Regions from separate parts of the Micromonospora sp. DT228 genome, predicted to be linked through region 3. Evidence: riboswitches for the same ligand, from Rfam matches in the RefSeq annotation. Region 3 holds a riboswitch; each other region holds the start of a gene.
The links. A riboswitch is a leader RNA that binds a small molecule or an ion and turns the genes downstream of it on or off. The one in region 3 is predicted to bind cobalamin.

Region 1 (5,729 bases), on a different contig from region 3:
ATGATCTCTGGGAGTATACGGAGGGTCAATCCGACGAGTCAACGACGTCGATCACCCAGGAATCGAAGACATCTAATGTTTTTTCCGCGCCGCCGATTCGTCGACGTGCCGGCGGCCTGGTCGCCGTGCCTGGTCTGCACGCCCGGCCGGAGTCGCGGAGGTGTTCGTCGCGCTGGTAGACGCCCTGACTCTCGACGACGCGGCAGGCCGCTGAGGCGCCCCGAGACCGATGGGGACGGTGGCGCGGGAAGTGGATAATGGTCCAGAAGATTGGATGTCCACTCCGGAAAGTTGCATTGACGGCCGAGTATGGGTAGGGGTCTTTACATCTAAAGACTTAATACATCACACCTTTCCGAATGTCGACACCCGCTCGGCCTGCCGTGTGCCGCGCGGGCGTTCGCCGACCCTGAGTCGGCCGGACCCGGCCCGGCCGGCGCGGCCGGTGACGACCATCACGGGCGTCGCCGTCGACACGCCCGAGACCGACATGTGGGGTGTGACAACGGCAGCGTCCCTATATATGGTGTCGAGCGCAGCTGGTTCGACCGCTCAGCCCGAGCGGTCGAGGCAAGAGGGAACCCGGTGGAAATCCGGGACTGTCCCGCAGCGGTGAGTGGGAACGACAGCCGTCATGAGCACTGGGCCACGAATCGGCCTGGGAAGCGACGGCCAGTAGGAGACCGGCCAACCCGGTCGTGCCCACGAGTCCGAAGACCTGCCAGCGCGCCGCGTACCCACACCCGGGTGAGCGGCGGTCCGAGGCCGCGTGGGACGGCCGACGCCACCTGACCCACGCCGTGCCGGCGTGGCGTCCGCCGGTGTCTGTCTCCACGCGTTCGAGGGGCCATCAGGTCTCGAACTCGCGAGGAGTGAGTGGTGACAGTCACCGAGGTAGTCCCGGCAGTCGGCGACGCGGCCGTGCGGCGGACGCCGATGCAGGTCCGCAAGCGCGACGGCGCCACCGAATCCGTGGACGTCAACAAGATCGTCCGGGCGGTCGAGCGGTGGGCCGACGACCTGACCGACGTCGACCCGATGCGCGTCGCCACCCGCACGATCAGCGGCCTGTACGACGGCGCGACGACTGCCGAGCTGGACCGGCTCTCCATCCAGACCGCGGCCGAGATGATCGGCGAGGAACCGCAGTACTCCCGCCTCGCCGCCCGGCTGCTCTCCAGCTACGTCGGCAAGGAGGTGCGTCGGCAGGGCGTCACCTCGTTCAGCGCGGCGATCCGGGTCGGCCACGCCGAGGGCCTGATCGGCGACGACACCGCCGCGTTCGTCGCCGCGCACGCCCCGATGCTCGACGACGCTGTCGATCCGGACGGTGACCGGCGGTTCGAGTACTTCGGTCTGCGCACGGTGTACGACAGGTACCTGCTGCGCCACCCCACCAGCCGCCTGGTGCTGGAGACCCCGCAGTACTGGCTGCTGCGGGTGGCCTGCGGGCTGTCCCAGACGCCGGACGAGGCGGTCGACTTCTACCGACTCATGTCCAGCCTGGCCTATCTGCCCAGCTCACCGACGTTGTTCAACTCCGGCACCCGGCACACCCAGATGTCCTCCTGCTATCTGGTCGACTCCCCACGCGACGAGCTGGACTCGATCTACCAGCGCTACGCCCAGGTCGCCAACCTGTCCAAGTTCGCCGGCGGCATCGGCATCGCGTACTCCCGGGTCCGGTCCCGGGGCGCCCTGATCCGCGGCACCAACGGGCAGTCCAACGGGATCGTGCCGTGGCTGCGCACGCTGGACGCGAGCGTCGCCGCGGTCAACCAGGGCGGCCGGCGCAAGGGCGCGGCCTGCGTCTACCTGGAGCCGTGGCACCCGGACATCGAGGAGTTCCTGCAACTGCGGGACAACACCGGCGAGGACGCCCGGCGCACCCACAACCTGAACCTGGCCAACTGGATCCCGGACGAGTTCATGCGCCGGGTCGAGGCCGACGAGATATGGTCGCTGATCGACCCGCACGAGGTGCCCGAGCTGCCCGACCTGTGGGGGGAGCGTTTCGACGCCGCGTACCGGGAGGCCGAGGCGCAGGGTCGCTACGTGCGGCAGGTCCCGGCGCGGGAGCTGTACGGGAAGATGATGCGGACCCTGGCCCAGACCGGCAACGGGTGGATGACGTTCAAGGACGCCGCCAACCGGCTCTGCAACCAGACCGCCGAAGACGGCAACGTGGTGCACCTGTCCAACCTCTGCACCGAGATCATCGAGGTGTCCAGTGACGCCGAGACCGCCGTGTGCAACCTCGGCTCGGTGAACCTCGCCGCGCACCTGACCGACGGCGGCATCGACTGGGAGCGGCTGCGCGCGACGGTCCGTACCGCCGTCACCTTCCTCGACCGGGTCATCGACATCAACTACTACCCGACCGCGCAGGCGGCGGCGAGCAACCCCCGCTGGCGGCCGGTCGGGCTCGGGCTGATGGGCCTGCAGGACGTGTTCTTCGCGCTGCGACTGCCGTTCGACTCCCCGGCCGCGCGGGAGCTGTCCACCCGGATCAGCGAGGAGCTGTACCTGACCGCGCTGGAGACCTCCGCCGACCTGGCGCGCGAGTTCGGCGCGCACCCGGCGTACGCGCAGACCCGCGCCGCGCGTGGCCAGTTGCAGCCCGATCTGTGGGGCGTCCAGGGCACGCAGACCGCCAGGTGGGACGCGCTGCGCCAGCGGGTCCAGGTGGACGGGCTGCGCAACTCGCTGCTGGTGGCGGTCGCCCCGACCGCGACGATCGCGTCGATCGCCGGGTGCTACGAGTGCATCGAGCCGCAGGTGTCCAACCTCTTCAAGCGCGAGACCCTGTCGGGGGAGTTCCTCCAGGTCAACACCGCGCTGGTCCGCGAGCTGAAGGCCCGTGGCCTGTGGACCGAGCGGATCCGGTCGGCGATCAAGCGGGCGGAGGGGTCGGTCCAGGACATCGCCGAGCTGCCGGTCGGCGTCCGGGAGTTGTTCCGCACCGCCTGGGAACTGCCGCAGCGTGCCCTGATCGACCTGGCCGCCGCCCGCGCCCCGTTCATCGACCAGTCCCAGTCGCTGAACCTGTTCCTGGCCGCACCGACCATCGGCAAGCTCTCCTCGATGTACCTGTACGCCTGGAAGGCCGGGCTGAAGTCCACGTACTACCTGCGCTCCCGCCCCGCCACCCGGATCCAGCAGGCCACCGTCGCGGTGCTCGCCCCGGTGGCGGCCGACGCGGAGGCGCTGGCCTGCTCGCTGGAGAACCCCGAGTCGTGCGAGGCCTGCCAGTGACCCCCGCCGACACCACCACCACCGCCGACGCCCGCACCACCGACACGAGGACCACGCACATGCTGCTCGACCCCGGGATGGACCTCACCCTCCGCCCGATGCGTTACCCGCACTTCTTCGACAGGTTCCGCGACGCCATCCGCAACACCTGGACCGTCGAGGAGGTCGACCTGCACGCCGACCTCGCCGACCTGGACAAGCTGTCGCCGGCCGAGCGGCACCTGGTCAGCCGGCTGGTGGCGTTCTTCGCCACCGGCGACACGATCGTCGCCAACAACCTGGTGCTCAACCTCTACCAGCACGTCAACAGCCCCGAGGGTCGCCTCTACCTGTCCCGGCAGCTCTTCGAGGAGGCCGTGCACGTCCAGTTCTACCTCAACCTGCTCGACACGTACGTGCCGGACGAGACCGAACGCTTCGAGGCGTTCGCCGCCATCGAGAACATCCCCTCGATCCGCCGTAAGGCCGAGTTCTGCTTCCGCTGGATCGACTCCCTGGGCGACCTGCGGGAGCTGCGGACCCGGGACGACCGCCGGACGTTCCTGCTCAACCTGATCTGCTTCGCCGCCTGCATCGAGGGGCTGTTCTTCTACGGAGCGTTCGCGTACGTCTACTTCCTGCGCTCCCGCGGCCTGCTGCACGGCCTCGCCTCCGGCACCAACTGGGTGTTCCGCGACGAGTCGATGCACATGGCGTTCGCCTTCGACGTCGTCGACACCGTGCGCGCCGAGGAACCGGACCTGTTCGACGACGACCTCGCCGACCAGGTGCGGCAGATGCTCGCCGAGGCTGTCGAGTGTGAGGTGCAGTTCGCCGAGGACCTGGTGGGCCACGGGGTGCCCGGCCTGACGTTGGCCGACATGCGGGAGTATCTCCAGCACGTCGCGGACCGCCGCCTGGCCCAGCTCGGCATCGCCCCGCACTACGGGTCGAGCAACCCGTTCGCGTTCATGGAGCTGCAGGACGTGCAGGAGTTGTCCAACTTCTTCGAGCGGCGGGTGTCGGCGTACCAGGTCGGGGTGGCCGGCACCGTCGCCTTCGACGACGACTTCTAGGAGCGTCGTGCGGGAACGCCCGTGAGGAACGCCCGTCTGCGCCGATCTTGCAGCTTCTGTCGTCGATATGCGTGCAATGCTCTCTTATGTCGCGACAGGAAGTGCAAGATCGCGGGGAAGGGGCGGTCCGGTCCCTCCGATCATGGAGTTGTGGCGCCTGATGTGGGTTGTGCAGGCACTTTGTCACCCACCACAACTCCATGATCGACGAGGCGGTGCGGGGTTGGCGAACAGCGGGTTCAACTCTGCGCTTCTGCGACGTAGACACCTTTGCCTGGATGGCCCTCGACCAACTCGCGGCCGTGCCGATCGATGAACCGGTGAGTCGGGCAGACGAACTGTTCGCCGCGATGCGGACGCTTGATGCTCATTGGACTCGGGCATGTGGCCAGCCGTGGCGTTCAGGCAGCTGCCTTGGGTGCACGAGTCAAAGCGAATGTCGTCAGCTCGATTGGTCGTTGGGTGTTGTGGCGGACGCCGCATCGATCATGTTGCAGAAGTAACGATTGTCGTTTCACGGGATCGAGGACGTCGCCGGCGCCACGGTGAGCACCGCGGCGAGTTCGACGACGACTGCTAGGCGGCGACCGATCCCGGGGCCTGGCGTCGCTTGGTGAGCCACCGCATCACGTGCAGTGGGTGCGACGCCGGGTCCGGAATCGGGTGGAAGACGTGTTCCACCTCGCCGTCGGCGATGATCAGGGTCAACCGCTCGTAGAGCGTCATGTCGCCCGCGGTGCGCGTCGGCAGCCGCAGTGCGGCGGCCAGGCTCAGCCGCGGGTCGGGGATCAGCGGGTAGGGCAGCCGCAGCCGGTGGGCGAGTTCCCGCTGGTAACCGGTCGACTGCGCGGACAGGCCGTACACCCGCGCCGCGCCGGCCGCGCGGAGTTCCGCGTGGTGGTCGCGGAACCACGCGGCCTGCTCGGTGCTGCCCCGGGCCCCATGGACCTCCAGCAGACCGTTGGGCAGATCGACGCCGGGCCGCCCGGTCAGGGGGTACACGAAGATGACGCTGCGCCCGACGCCGAGCGCGCCGAGATCGACAGGTCGGCCGTCGGTGCCGTAGAAGGACAGCTGCGGCAGGCGGGTCCCGACCAGCGCGGCAGGGTCGGCGCCGACCGTGTCACCGCCGGGGACGACCTGGGTCGCGGCCGCGTCGAGGCGCGCGTCCAGCGCGTCCCGCTGGGCGGTCAACCTGCCGATCCGCTCCTGCAGGCCGGTGATGGTGCTGCGGTACGTGGCCACCGCCGCCGCGCACACGTCGGCGTCGTCGGCGCCGCCGGCTATCGACTCGACGAACGGGCGGGTCTCCTCGACGGTGAGGCCGAGCGCCATCAACTCGCGGATCTGGGCCACCAGGCGCACCGCGATCGGGTCGTACTCGCGATAGCCGTTGCCCAGCCGTCGGGGCACGACCAG
Region 2 (5,729 bases), on a different contig from region 3:
GAGCGTGGACTCGTGCCTTCTCGGCGGCATCAGCCTCGATCTGCGCGCGGGCGGCCTGCAGACGGGTCAGGCGTTTGTCCCGCCGGTCCAGTTCGGCCGCAGGCCGATGTCCTTGCCGCCTGCCCCGAAGCGGGCGTCCTCGGCCAAGGCGTCCAGGTGGCGCCGCCGGAATCGGGAGGCCTCGGTGGCCGTGTCACTGGCTCGAACGGCTCGTTGCGGGTGCTGATCAGCACCACCGGGGTTCCGAAGTACAGCACCTTGAGCCCGGGGACCACATGCATGTCGTTGCCTTTCGCAGGATGTGAGCTGAACCGACTCGCCGTGCGCAGCGCGAGCCGTGATCAACTATCGGTGAACCCAGCGAAAGGCGCTGGCGGCAATCGGACCTCGCGTTTTGGCAGAGCGGATCGCAAGTGCCACAGCCCCGTCGGAGTGGGCACCGTCATCCGAACCGCGCGACCACGACAGGCTCCGGCCCGTCACGATCACCCGACACCTTGCCCGTTACCGACCCGCGCTCCTAGCCGGGCGCCGCACGTTCGAGTGATCGCTGGACGAGCGTGAGGACGGGCGGTAGGAGCAGCTCGTTGCCGCCGATCGTGGCGACAGCGTGCGCGCTGTGCGGCGTGCCGTCGACATCGACGACCAGGGCGCCCGCCTCTCGGGCGACCGCGACGCCCGCGACGGTGTCCCAGGGTTTGTTGTTGAGCATGATGAACGCGTCGATCTTGCCGTGCGCCAACCAGGCGAGGTCGATCGCGGCGGACCCGTGCATGCGGATCCGTTGGACGTGCCGGGTGAGCTGCTCGGTGATGGCGAGTCGTTCGGCGTTCTTCCGGCTGGCCCCGGTGCCGACCGCGTAGTCGCCGATGGCGACGACGGCGTCGGTGAGGTCGGTGACCCGGCTGGCGTGGATGCGGCGGTTGTTGGCGTAGGCCCCGTGTCCCTTGGCGGCGTGGTAGCGGGTGCCGAGGAACGGCAGGTCGATGACGCCGAGGACGGCGTCCGCGCCGTGCAGGAGGCCGAGGGAGATCGCGCACAGGGGTGAGCCGTGGACGAAGTTGACAGTGCCGTCGACGGGATCGAGTGCCCAGGTCAGTGCGCTGGCGTCGTCGCTGCTGCCGTACTCCTCGCCGAGGAAACCGATGTCGGGCGCCTTGGCGGCCAGATGCGTGCGAACCTGCCGCTCGATGGCGTAGTCCACCTCGGAAGCCATGTCGCGGTCACCCTTGAAGGTCAGCGCACCGGGCTGGAGTGTCCGCATCAGGTCGTGCGCCAGGTCGACGGCCTGCTGTGCGAGGGGCAGGAGGCGGGCGTAGTCGGTCATAGCTGGCGGCTGCGATCCCACAGTGAGGTGAACATCTCGTCGAATATCGGGTAGAGGCCGGAAGGGCCCGCGCTGCGCTCGATGACCATCGTCGGACAGTCGACGCCTCGCATCCGTGGTAGGTAGTGCTGAACAACGCAGAGTCGGTCATCGACCAGAAGCACGTTGGCGCGGATGGACTCGTCGTAGACGCCGATGGTGAGGTGGTCTCGGGCACCTGCGGGGAGTCGGTCCCGAATGCGGCGGGCGAGGTTCTGAATGTTGAGTTCGGTGAGAGCGCTCAGGTGTCCGTCCGGATAGTCGTCCTCACGCTCCTGTCGCCTGATCGCCTGATCGCCTGGCCGGCCGGGTCGAGGAACAGGCAACGGAGGCGGGTGCCGGCGGCGAGGAGCTTCAGAAGACGGTTGTCCGCGTACTGCTGACAGATGAGGTTGAGTGACAGGCCGGACGCCCGGATGTCCGTGGCACGGTCGAAGAGGACGTGCGGCGGCATCTCCGCCACGAAATCTGACCGGCTGGAATAGATCGCGGTGACATCAGCGCACCGGTCCCGCACAGCCTCGTCGGCCTGTTGACCGGCGAGGTCCAGGGCCGGCTCGCGTTCGCCGAGGAGGAGCGTCATGCGTGCATGGCGTGGCATGGACAAGCCGGTGCAGATGCGGGTGAGAACGTCGATGCTACTGACCCGGCGGGCACCACTGGTGATCTCGCTGACCTGCGCCTGGCTGAGACCGGTGGCGACACCGACCGTGGTTTGGCTGGCGTGGGTGGCCCGCTGGACGAGCCGGAACACCTGAGCGACATCGCGAGCCGCCAAGGCATCGAGCATGTCGGTGGTGTCCCACATCAGGTCGGAGATGCTAAGCGCGGCAGTCGTCCGGACGCTCACGAATGGCTCCGTTCCTGCTCAAGGGCTGAGGGTCAGCCTATCCAGTCGTCGGATGGCCGCGCCGAAGGACATCCGGAGGGCGGAAGAAAGTTATCCGCCGAAAAATCGTCCACTGTGATGGATGGCGGCGGTTGCGGTGCGCAGGGTCGTGGTGTGCGTTCCCGGTCCCGCCCACACCTGCCCATGCGCCCCGCCTGGTTGTGCCGCAACTGTGCCGCCCCGTGGCCGTGCCCCCGCGCCCAACTCGATCTCGTCGCCGAGTTCTACGGCCACTCGCTGGCGCTGGCCCTCTACCTGACGTCTTGCCTGAACGAGGCGATTCACGACTTGTACAGTCTCGGCGGTCGCCCCGACCTGGCCAACATGCACGCCCGTTTTCTCGGCTGGCTGTCGCTGGCCCGGCGGCCACGCCGCTTCGAGCACGAGTGACGTAGGGCGGAGCGCGCCGGTGCCGAGTCGCCTACGGCATCAGCTCCAACGAAGTCACACCGACACTCGGCCCCCTTGCGCGGGCGCCCTCCGCCACCGGCCAGTCAGCTCGCCGTCTCGTGCGTCAGGCCACCCCGCGCGCCGATATTTCCGCAGGTCAATGTGGTGAGCGTGGCCGGGCGACGCCGGGGTCGGCGTTGACCGGCGGCGCGGCGGTGTGGCAGCATTCGCGGCCTGACGGCAGTGAAGGAAGTCGGTGCGATTCCGACGCGGTCCCGCCACTGTCACCGGGGAGCGATCCCCCCTCGTGAGTCACGGCCGTGTGTCTGCGGCTGGAAGGCCGGGGGAGAGCGTCGATCCGGAAGCCAGGATACTTCGGCCGTCGGGATGTGCCCCAGGGCGTGGACACCCGAGGAGGACCTGATGACGCACAGCGTCTCATTCATCGACGATTATCGTCATGACCCGCATCGCGGGCGCTGCGCCGCGCCCACGGCCGGCCGCGCCGGCACGTCTCGGGCCGGCCGCCGCGGCGTACGCCAGGCCGTTGGCTTCCGGTACCGCTGAGTCGAGCGCTCGGCGCTGACCGGCCCCGACGTCCGCGTCGGCGTGCCGTCCACCCGGGGCCGTCGTACCGGCTGACGCCGTACCCACCCGCTTCGTCCGGGCCGCCTCCGTGGCGGCCAGGACGTCACTCTCCGGAGCCTGCCGTGCGCATCCTGCTGCTCTCCACCGCCGACACCGACCTGCTGGCCGCCCGCGCCAGCGGCGCCGACTACCGGCTCGCCAACCCCGCGCGGGTCGCCGCCGACGAGGTGCCCGCCCTGCTCGACGGGGTCGCCCTCGTCGTCGTACGCCTGCTCGGCGGTCGGCAGGCGTGGCCGGACGGTCTCGCCGCGGTGCTCGCCACGGGTGTGCCGACGGTGGTGCTCGGCGGCGAGGCGCTGCCCGACGCGGAGCTGATGGCCATCTCGACCGTGCCGTCCGGGGTTGTCACCCAGGCGCTGGCGTACCTGGTCGAGGGCGGGCCGGACAACCTGGCGCAGTTGGCCCGGTTCCTCTCCGACACGGTGCTGCTCACCGGCGAGGGGTTCGCCCCACCCGCGCCGACCCCGGCGTACGGCGTGCACGGCGAGCACCCGACCGACCCGCGGCGGCCCACCGTGGGGATCGTCTTCTACCGGGCGCACGCCCTCGCCGGCAACACCGGGTTCGTCGACGTCCTCGCGGACGCCGTCCACAGAGCCGGCGGCAACCCGCTGCCGATCTTCTGCGGCTCGCTGCGGGGCCTGACCACCGGCGCGGGCCCGCTCGGGCTCTTCGCCCGCTGCGACGCGCTGCTGGTCACCGTGCTCGCGGCCGGTGGCGCGGTCGCCGCGGACGCCTCCGGGGGAGGCGACGAGGACGCCTGGGACGTCGGCGCCCTGGCCGCCCTGGACGTGCCGATCATCCAGGCGCTCTGCCTGACCAGCACCCGCGAGCAGTGGGCCGGCAGCGACGCCGGGCTGTCCCCGTTGGACGCGGCCATGCAGGTGGCCATCCCCGAGTTCGACGGCCGGATCGTCAGCGTGCCGTTCTCGTTCAAGCAGATCGACGCCGACGGGCTGTCGGTCTACGCGGCCGACGCCGACCGGGCCGCCCGGGTGGCCGGGATCGCCGTGCGCCACGCCCGACTGCGGTACGTGCCCGCCGCCGACAAGCGGGTCGCCGTGGTGCTCAGCTCGTACCCCACCAAGCACTCCCGGGTCGGTAACGCCGTCGGGCTGGACACCCCGGTCTCGGCGGTCCGGCTGTTCGCCGCGCTGGCCGAGGCCGGCTACGACCTGGGTGACGGGCCACCGCCCGACGACGGCGACGCGCTGATCCACGCGCTGATCGCCGCCGGTGGTCACGACGTGGAGTGGCTCACCCCGGAGCAGTTGGCCGCCGCCGAGGCCCGGATACCGGGGCCGACGTACCGGCGGTGGTTCGACCAGGTCCCCGCCGAGCTGCGTGAGCGGATGCGGGAGCACTGGGGTGAGCCGCCCGGCCAGCTCTATACCGAGAGCGGGGACATCGTCCTCGCCGGGCTGCGCTTCGGCAACGTGGTGCTGCTGATCCAGCCGCCGCGCGGCTTCGGGGAGAACCCGATCGCCATCTACCACGACCCGGACCTGCCGCCCAGTCACCACTACCTGGCCGCGTACCGCTGGTTGACCGCGCCCGTCGCGGACGGCGGCTTCGGCGCGGACGCCGTGGTGCACCTGGGCAAGCACGGCACCCTCGAATGGCTGCCCGGCAAGGGCCTCGGCCTGGCCGCCGACTGCGCCCCCGACGCGGTCCTCGGTGACCTGCCGCTGGTCTACCCGTTCATCGTCAACGACCCGGGCGAGGGCACCCAGGCCAAGCGCCGGGCGCACGCCGTGGTGATCGACCACCTGGTGCCGCCGATGGCCCGCGCCGAGACCTACGGCGACCTGGCCAAGCTGGAGCAACTGCTCGACGAGTACGCCACCGTGCAGGCCCTCGACCCGGCGAAGGTGCCCACCGTGCGGGCGCAGATCTGGGACCTCGTACGCGCGGCGGAGCTGCACCACGACCTGCACGCCGAGGCGATGCCCGACGCGGACGACTTCGACGAGTTCGTGCTGCACCTCGACGGGTACCTCTGCGAGGTCAAGGACGTGCAGATCCGCGACGGGCTGCACATCCTCGCCGACGCGCCCACCGGTGAGCCCCGGGTCAACCTGGTCCTCGCGGTGCTGCGCGCCCCGCAGATCTGGGGCGGCGCCCGCGCCCTGCCCGGCCTGCGGCAGGCGCTCGCCGTCGCGTACTCCCTCGACGAGCAGGAGCTGCTGGCGGCACCGGGACAGCGACTGGCGGTGCCCACGGCGTTGACCGACGTGGTGGACGGGCCGGCCGGCACCGCCGCCGACGCGATCGACCTGATCGAGGCGCTGGCCCGGCGGTTGGTCGTCGGGATGGAGACGCTGGCCTGGGACGCCGGGGCCGTGGACGCCGTCGTCGCGGAGGTGACCGGCCAGTCGATCCCGGACGTCGCCGCCGTGCTGCACTTCGCCGCCACCGAGCTGGTGCCCCGACTGG
Region 3 (5,729 bases):
GACGCGACAGGCGCCGGGGCTGTCGTCACGGTGGCCAGCGGCGTCGGCGTGCCACTGGGCGGGACCGAGGCCTGCGCTCCGCCCGGTGGCAGGCTGGGCTGCGGGTTCCCGGCTCCGGGACTGCCGGCTCCCGGCGGGTTGCCAGCGGCAGGCGGGTTGCCCGCGCGTGGCGGGTTGCCCGCGCCGGGCTGGGCCGGGGTGGGCGCGGCCGGTGGCGCGGCGGTGGTGGTCGCGCCGATCGGCGTGCTGTTGCGGGCCCGGACGCTGTCCGGACTGAACCGGGGGCGTCCCTCGGTGCCGCCGATGTCGGTCGCCCCGAAGATCCACAGGTCGACGCTGCCGGGCTTGGGCTTGTAGCTCATCGCGCCGAGTTGGCTGTAGACCCAACTGTTCTGCCCGGGGTCGGCATGCCAGTACGACCAGTACGCGCTGGCCGGCGGAGTGAGAGCGCACTTCTCGTCCGCCGGGGTGGGGTACTGGGTGCCGCCCTGGTGGCCCGCGTAGCCGATCCGGCAGATGAACGCGGGCCCGTCGTGCTGCGTGCCGGTGGTGCGCCAGCCGCCCTGGTTGAGCAGTTGGTAACCGGTGGTCGGGGTGGTGCCGCAGGACCGCAGGAGCGGCCCGCCCCACCTGCTGAAGTCGACCGCGAGGATGACCCCGGACGAGGTGGTGCACTGCCCGGTCGGCAGCGGATCGGCAAGCGCCGGCGCGGGTGTGCCGACCACTGCGGCGACGATGGTCAGGGCCGCGATGGGGCGCAGACACCTACGGGCCGTCATGATCCACCGCCAGCGCCGGCCACCGCGCGCCGACGGGCCGAGATCCGCAGCAGGACGCCCGCGACGACGAGCACGAACGCCAGCAGGGTGATCGTGATGATCGACAAGCCGGTGCGGGGCAGGTTGCCCGACGAGTGACCGCCGGTGCCGGCCGACGGCCCCGTCGCAGCGGGGGTTGCCGACGGGGTCGACGACTGGCTCGCGGTCGGCGTCGGGGTCGGCGTCGCGCTCGGCGTCGGCGTGCCGGACGGGTCCGGACCCGGCAGTTCGTGCACGTCCCGGGTCAGGGTGGCGAACGAGATCCCTGTCGCGCCGCCGACGACCTGGGTGGACGCGCGCACGTCCGAGCCGGGCTGTCCCCCGGCGGCGACGGTGAACCCGCCGTCGTCGTTCTGCTGACCGGCCAGGAACGACAGCGCCTTGTCGACCTGTCGGGCGTAGGTGTCGCCGCGCAGGGTGAGGCCCTGGACGGCGAGCGCTGTGGAGTTCGTGGAGTCGCCTGCCGCGCCGGGGAAACCGCCGTGCTCCTTCTGCGCCGCGGCGATCCAGACCAGTGCCTTGTCGACGGCGGGGACCGCCGTCGGGTCGTCGGTCAGCAGGGCCAGGGCCATCGCCGCCATCGCGGTGCTGTCGACGTCCCTGTCGGCGTCGCCCGCCGGGATGAGGCTGGGGAACGACCCGTCGGCGCGCTGGAGACCCTTGAGGAAGGCGATCGGTGCGGCGGCGGCCTCGCCCTGTCCGGCGCGGAGCTGGGCGATGATGCCGAGCGACTGGCCGAAGACCGAGGTGGCGTACGCGTAGTTGCCGGCCCCGGCGCAGCCGGCCTGTGTGTCGACCTTCGCGCAGGTCACGTCCTTCAGCGCGGCGATCAGGTCGTGACCGCCGAAGGACCGTGGGTCGTAGCCGGTGACCTGGGCGAGCAGCGCCATCTTGCCGATCGCGCCGCCGACGGCGGAGTCGGTGCCGACGCCGAGCCAGGTGTCGACTGTGAATCCACTGTCGCCGACCGCGCCGCCGCCGCGCAGGAACTCGACGATCGCGCGCAGCTTGGCGTCGTCCCCGCCGGTGGCGGCGAGGGCGTACGCGCCGTCGATGCTCAACCCGAACTCGGGGAAGCCGGGGAACGACTCGTAGTACCTGCCGTCGATCAGGTTGCTCGGCGCGACGAGGTAGGACACCCCCTTGACCAGATCGGGTCGCGGCCCGGCCTGCGGCGGCGACTGACCCAGGGTGGCCAGGTTCTTACCGGCCAGCGCGAGCGCCGCCGCGGCGGTGGCGTCCAACTCCGCGTCCGGGTTGCTCGGGTCGCGGCTGAGCCCACCGCCGGTGACGATCCGACCGACAAGGAAACCGGTGGCGGTGGCGGCCCTGTCGGTCACCCCCAGCACGGCGAGGGCCTGCGCGGCGTACCCGGTGAAGTAGGTGTCGGTGAACCCGGCGCCGGTGTACGGCTGGTAACCCCCGTCGGTGTCCTGCGCACCGGTCAGGAACGCCTTTGCCGAGCCCAGCGCCGCGTCCTGCCCGCCGAGCGTGTGCAGCGCCAGGACGGCAAGCGTCGTGGCGGCGAGGTCCGGATCGCAGCCGTCGCCCGGGGAGAGCCACCGGTCGCCGAAGGCCCCGGTCGCGCACTGCTGCTCGGTGAGTCGGGTGACGGTGGCGGCGGGCGGGGTGACGCCGGCCCGCTTGAGCGCGAGCAGCGCGCTCGCCTGGGCCATCGGCCCGGGCGCTCCGGCGAAGTCACCTGCGGCGGCGCAGCCGGCATCGGCGTCGGTCGCGGCGCAGACCCGGTCGGTGAGTGTCGTGATCAGATCCCGGCCGCCGAAGGCGCGGGGATCACCGCCGGTGCTCGTCGTCAGGAGTGCGAGGTTGGCGACGTTGCCGGTGTGGGGTGCGGCGGACTCGCCGTCCGGGAAGATCGCCGCGTCGACGTGCGTCCGGAGGTAGTCGACGATCTTCGTGCGGGCTTCGTCCTGCCCGCCGGTCGCGGCCAGGGCGGTGGCGACGGCGATCGTCCGGGAGTAGTCGACCCACCCGTAGTCGACGTGGTCGCCGTCGGTGAGTTGCTCCACCAGGTAGCTGCCGACGGCCTTGACCTGGGCTTCGGTCGGCCGCGCCGGGTCGGTCGGCCCGGCCGTCGTGGTGGGCGAGGGAGTCGGCGTCGAGGAGGGCGTCGGGCCGCTCGCGCGCACCGACGCGGGGGTGAAGTTCGGCGCCCCGGTCGTGCCGCCGATGTCGGTGCCGCCGAAGACCCATGCCTCGACCTCGCCGGGGCCCGGCCGCTGGGACATCGCACCGAGTGGACTGTAGGTCCAGTGGTCCTGCCCGGCCGGTGCGATCCAGTAGGACCAGTAGGCAGTCGCCGGCGGCGTCAACTGGCACGCCTCGTCGGCGGGCGTCGGGCGTTCGGCACCGGACTCGAAGGCGGGTGAGCCGATCCGGCAGATGAAACCGGGGCCGTCATGGGCGGTGCCGGCCGTGGTGAAACCCGCCTCGTGCAGCAGGTCCAGACCCGTGGTCGGGGTGGCGTCGCAGCCCCGCAGCAGCGGCCCGCCCCACGGCCCGAAGTCGACAGCGACGACAGCGCCCTGGGTCGGCGTGCAGGACTCCAGCGGATCGGCGATCGCACGGGTCGGCACCACGAGCGCCGCCACGCCAAGCGTCACCGCGGCGACGAACGCCAACCACGCCCGGGGAACACGCGGCGTGCGACTGACAAGTGGGGACATGGCGACTCTCTCGGGGGTAGCGGCGCAGGCGCGGACGCGGACCCCGAGGACAAGTCTCGGAAACCTGGCTCCGCGCCGTGTACCTCGACGGCGCTGCGGTGCACTATCCAGCCAGGTAATCCGACTCGTCCCGAGAAAACGGGACCTACGGCTGCGGGCCAGCGCCGGACTTTGACCGGCTTCCCCTGACTGCTGGATCGCGGCCATCGGACCACACCCGCGACCACGCCGTCAACGCGAGCCGCTGTCATCTAGCTAACAGCGCGCGGTAGGGGCTTCCTCCCATACGGTGACCGCGTCATCGCGTGGGGGAACCCGGTGGGAATCCGGGGCTGACGCGCAACGGTGAGGACGGTCCGCCGTCCCGAGCCCGACTACCCACGTGGTGACGCAGCACCTGCGGTATCCGTCCCACGCGTCCTGCGGCCGGCCCGCCCCGCCCCCGCCGGCTTCCCTGTCGGGCTCTGGGTCGAGGCAGTCGTGCCCCGTACCCCCAAGGAGACCCGATGTCCTCGCGCCTTTCCTCCGGCAGCCGCCGGAGACGTCTCGCGACAGTCCCCGCCGCCGCGCTGATCGCCACCGCCGTCGCGGTGACTGCCGGTGCCGCACCGGCCGCCGCGACCTCGACGCCCGCGCAGATCGCCACCGCCCGGACCAACGGCGTGGCCTACCTGCGGACGCTGCAGGCGGCCGACGGCAGCTACGCCAGCGGCGGGTTGTCGAACGAGTGGGCGTTCAGCGCGTTCGCCCCCGCCGGCGTCGCGGCCGTGGACGTCTACCCCTCCGGGGACACGACCAAGAACGCCCGCACCGTCTACCGCAACCAGCTCTCCGCCGCGTCCTGGCCAAGCGCCTCGCCCGTCGTCACCGACTACGAGCGCGGCGTCCTGAACGCCTACGCGGCAGGCATCGACCCCGCTCGGGTCTCCCCCGCCCGCAACCTGATCGCCGACACCATCGCCTACTGGCAGACCGGCTCGCCCGGCTACTACGGCCCGCCCGCCAACGTCAACGGCACCATCTTCGCCACCCTCGCCCTGGCCGGGGCGAAGACCCAGACCGGCGGCGCCCGTGTACCGCAGGCACTGCTCGACCTCTCGGTCACCCGGATCCGCAACAACCAGCACAACGACGGCGGCTGGACCTTCAGCCAGGCCGAGGGGAACGCGAGCGCACTCGCCACTCCCGGCGACATCGACATGACCGGCGCCGCCATGGCGGCCCTCTGCGCCGCAGGCGTGCCCAACACCGACACCGACATCGTCCAGGCGAAGAACTTCCTCAAGGGCAAGCTCGTCAACGCCTCGGGCGCCTTCACCTCGATGTTCGGCGTCAACACCGACTCCAACGCCTGGGCCGTCTCCGGGCTCAACGCCTGCGGCATCCCCAGCCAGGGCACCGACTTCACCACCACCGCCGGCAAGACCCCGATCGACTTCCTGCGCGCGCAGCAGCTGACCGGCGGCGGGTTCAAGTACCTGCCGACAAACACCACCCCATCGGCGTACGCGTCGATCGACGCGGTCCGGGCCCTGGCCGGCGCCGGCTACACCGCCGCTCCCCCGACCCCGGTCACCTCGGGCGCCCCCACCTGGGTCGCGGCGAGCGGATTCACCGCCGGCACCGCCACGCGGCTCGCCGTGATCATCGACAACGGCAGCGGCAGCATCACGCCGTGCGCGGTCACCCTGACGCCGACCGCCGCCACCACCACCCTCGGCGCCGTGCTGGACGCCGCCGTCGGGGCGGCCACCCCCGGCGGTTGTGTCACCGCCCTCAACCCGACAAGCGGCACCGGCACCATCACCTCGATCAACGGCCTGGCCAACAGTGGCTCGTCCACCTGGAAGGTCGCCCGAGACGGCGGCACCCCGGCCACCGCGACGCGCGGCACGACCGTGACCGTCGGCGACACCATCTACCTGCGCTACGGGGTCTGACTGTCGTCCGGGTGCTGACGTGGCCAGCGGCGGCTCACCCGCTGCCGCTGGTCACCCGTCCGGCTGCTGGTTGGTCAGGTGAGGTGCGGAAACGCGCGGCTCCGGATGGGTGTTCCGTCAGTCCGGCACGCCCGCGCTCACCGCGACGCGGGTGGCCATCGGGCGGTCGTCGGCGCGGTGGCCGACGATCGAGCCGAGAATCTCGCCGGCGCGTACGGCCGCGTTGGACAGCAGGGAGGCACTGATGCCGTGGGAGTGTTCGGTGCCGCCCTGCAGGTAGACGT

Region 1: it holds a riboswitch for cobalamin, as region 3 does, so the genes downstream of both, ACLQ29_RS16270 (ribonucleoside-diphosphate reductase subunit alpha) here and ACLQ29_RS24510 (hypothetical protein) in region 3, are expected to answer to the same signal.
Region 2: it holds a riboswitch for cobalamin, as region 3 does, so the genes downstream of both, cobN (cobaltochelatase subunit CobN) here and ACLQ29_RS24510 (hypothetical protein) in region 3, are expected to answer to the same signal.

The regions. Positions count from the first base shown of each region.
Region 1 is NZ_JBNCKO010000007.1:64,406-70,134, reverse strand. Features, by position in the region: cobalamin riboswitch at 524-740, shown strand; gene ACLQ29_RS16270 (ribonucleoside-diphosphate reductase subunit alpha) at 937-3,255, shown strand; gene ACLQ29_RS16265 (ribonucleotide-diphosphate reductase subunit beta) at 3,315-4,310, shown strand; gene ACLQ29_RS16260 (MerR family transcriptional regulator) at 4,887-5,729, opposite strand, start outside.
Region 2 is NZ_JBNCKO010000014.1:147,505-153,233, reverse strand. Features, by position in the region: gene ACLQ29_RS25405 (inositol monophosphatase family protein) at 521-1,327, opposite strand; gene ACLQ29_RS25400 (DUF5919 domain-containing protein) at 1,324-1,692, opposite strand; gene ACLQ29_RS25395 (DUF5919 domain-containing protein) at 1,608-2,174, opposite strand; gene ACLQ29_RS25390 (hypothetical protein) at 2,370-2,645, shown strand; cobalamin riboswitch at 2,867-3,043, shown strand; gene cobN (cobaltochelatase subunit CobN) at 3,356-5,729, shown strand, end outside.
Region 3 is NZ_JBNCKO010000013.1:163,391-169,119, reverse strand. Features, by position in the region: gene ACLQ29_RS24520 (LPXTG cell wall anchor domain-containing protein) at 1-779, opposite strand, end outside; gene ACLQ29_RS24515 (prenyltransferase/squalene oxidase repeat-containing protein) at 776-3,505, opposite strand; cobalamin riboswitch at 3,599-3,716, opposite strand; cobalamin riboswitch at 3,784-3,905, shown strand; gene ACLQ29_RS24510 (hypothetical protein) at 4,012-5,445, shown strand; gene ACLQ29_RS24505 (lysine N(6)-hydroxylase/L-ornithine N(5)-oxygenase family protein) at 5,563-5,729, opposite strand, start outside.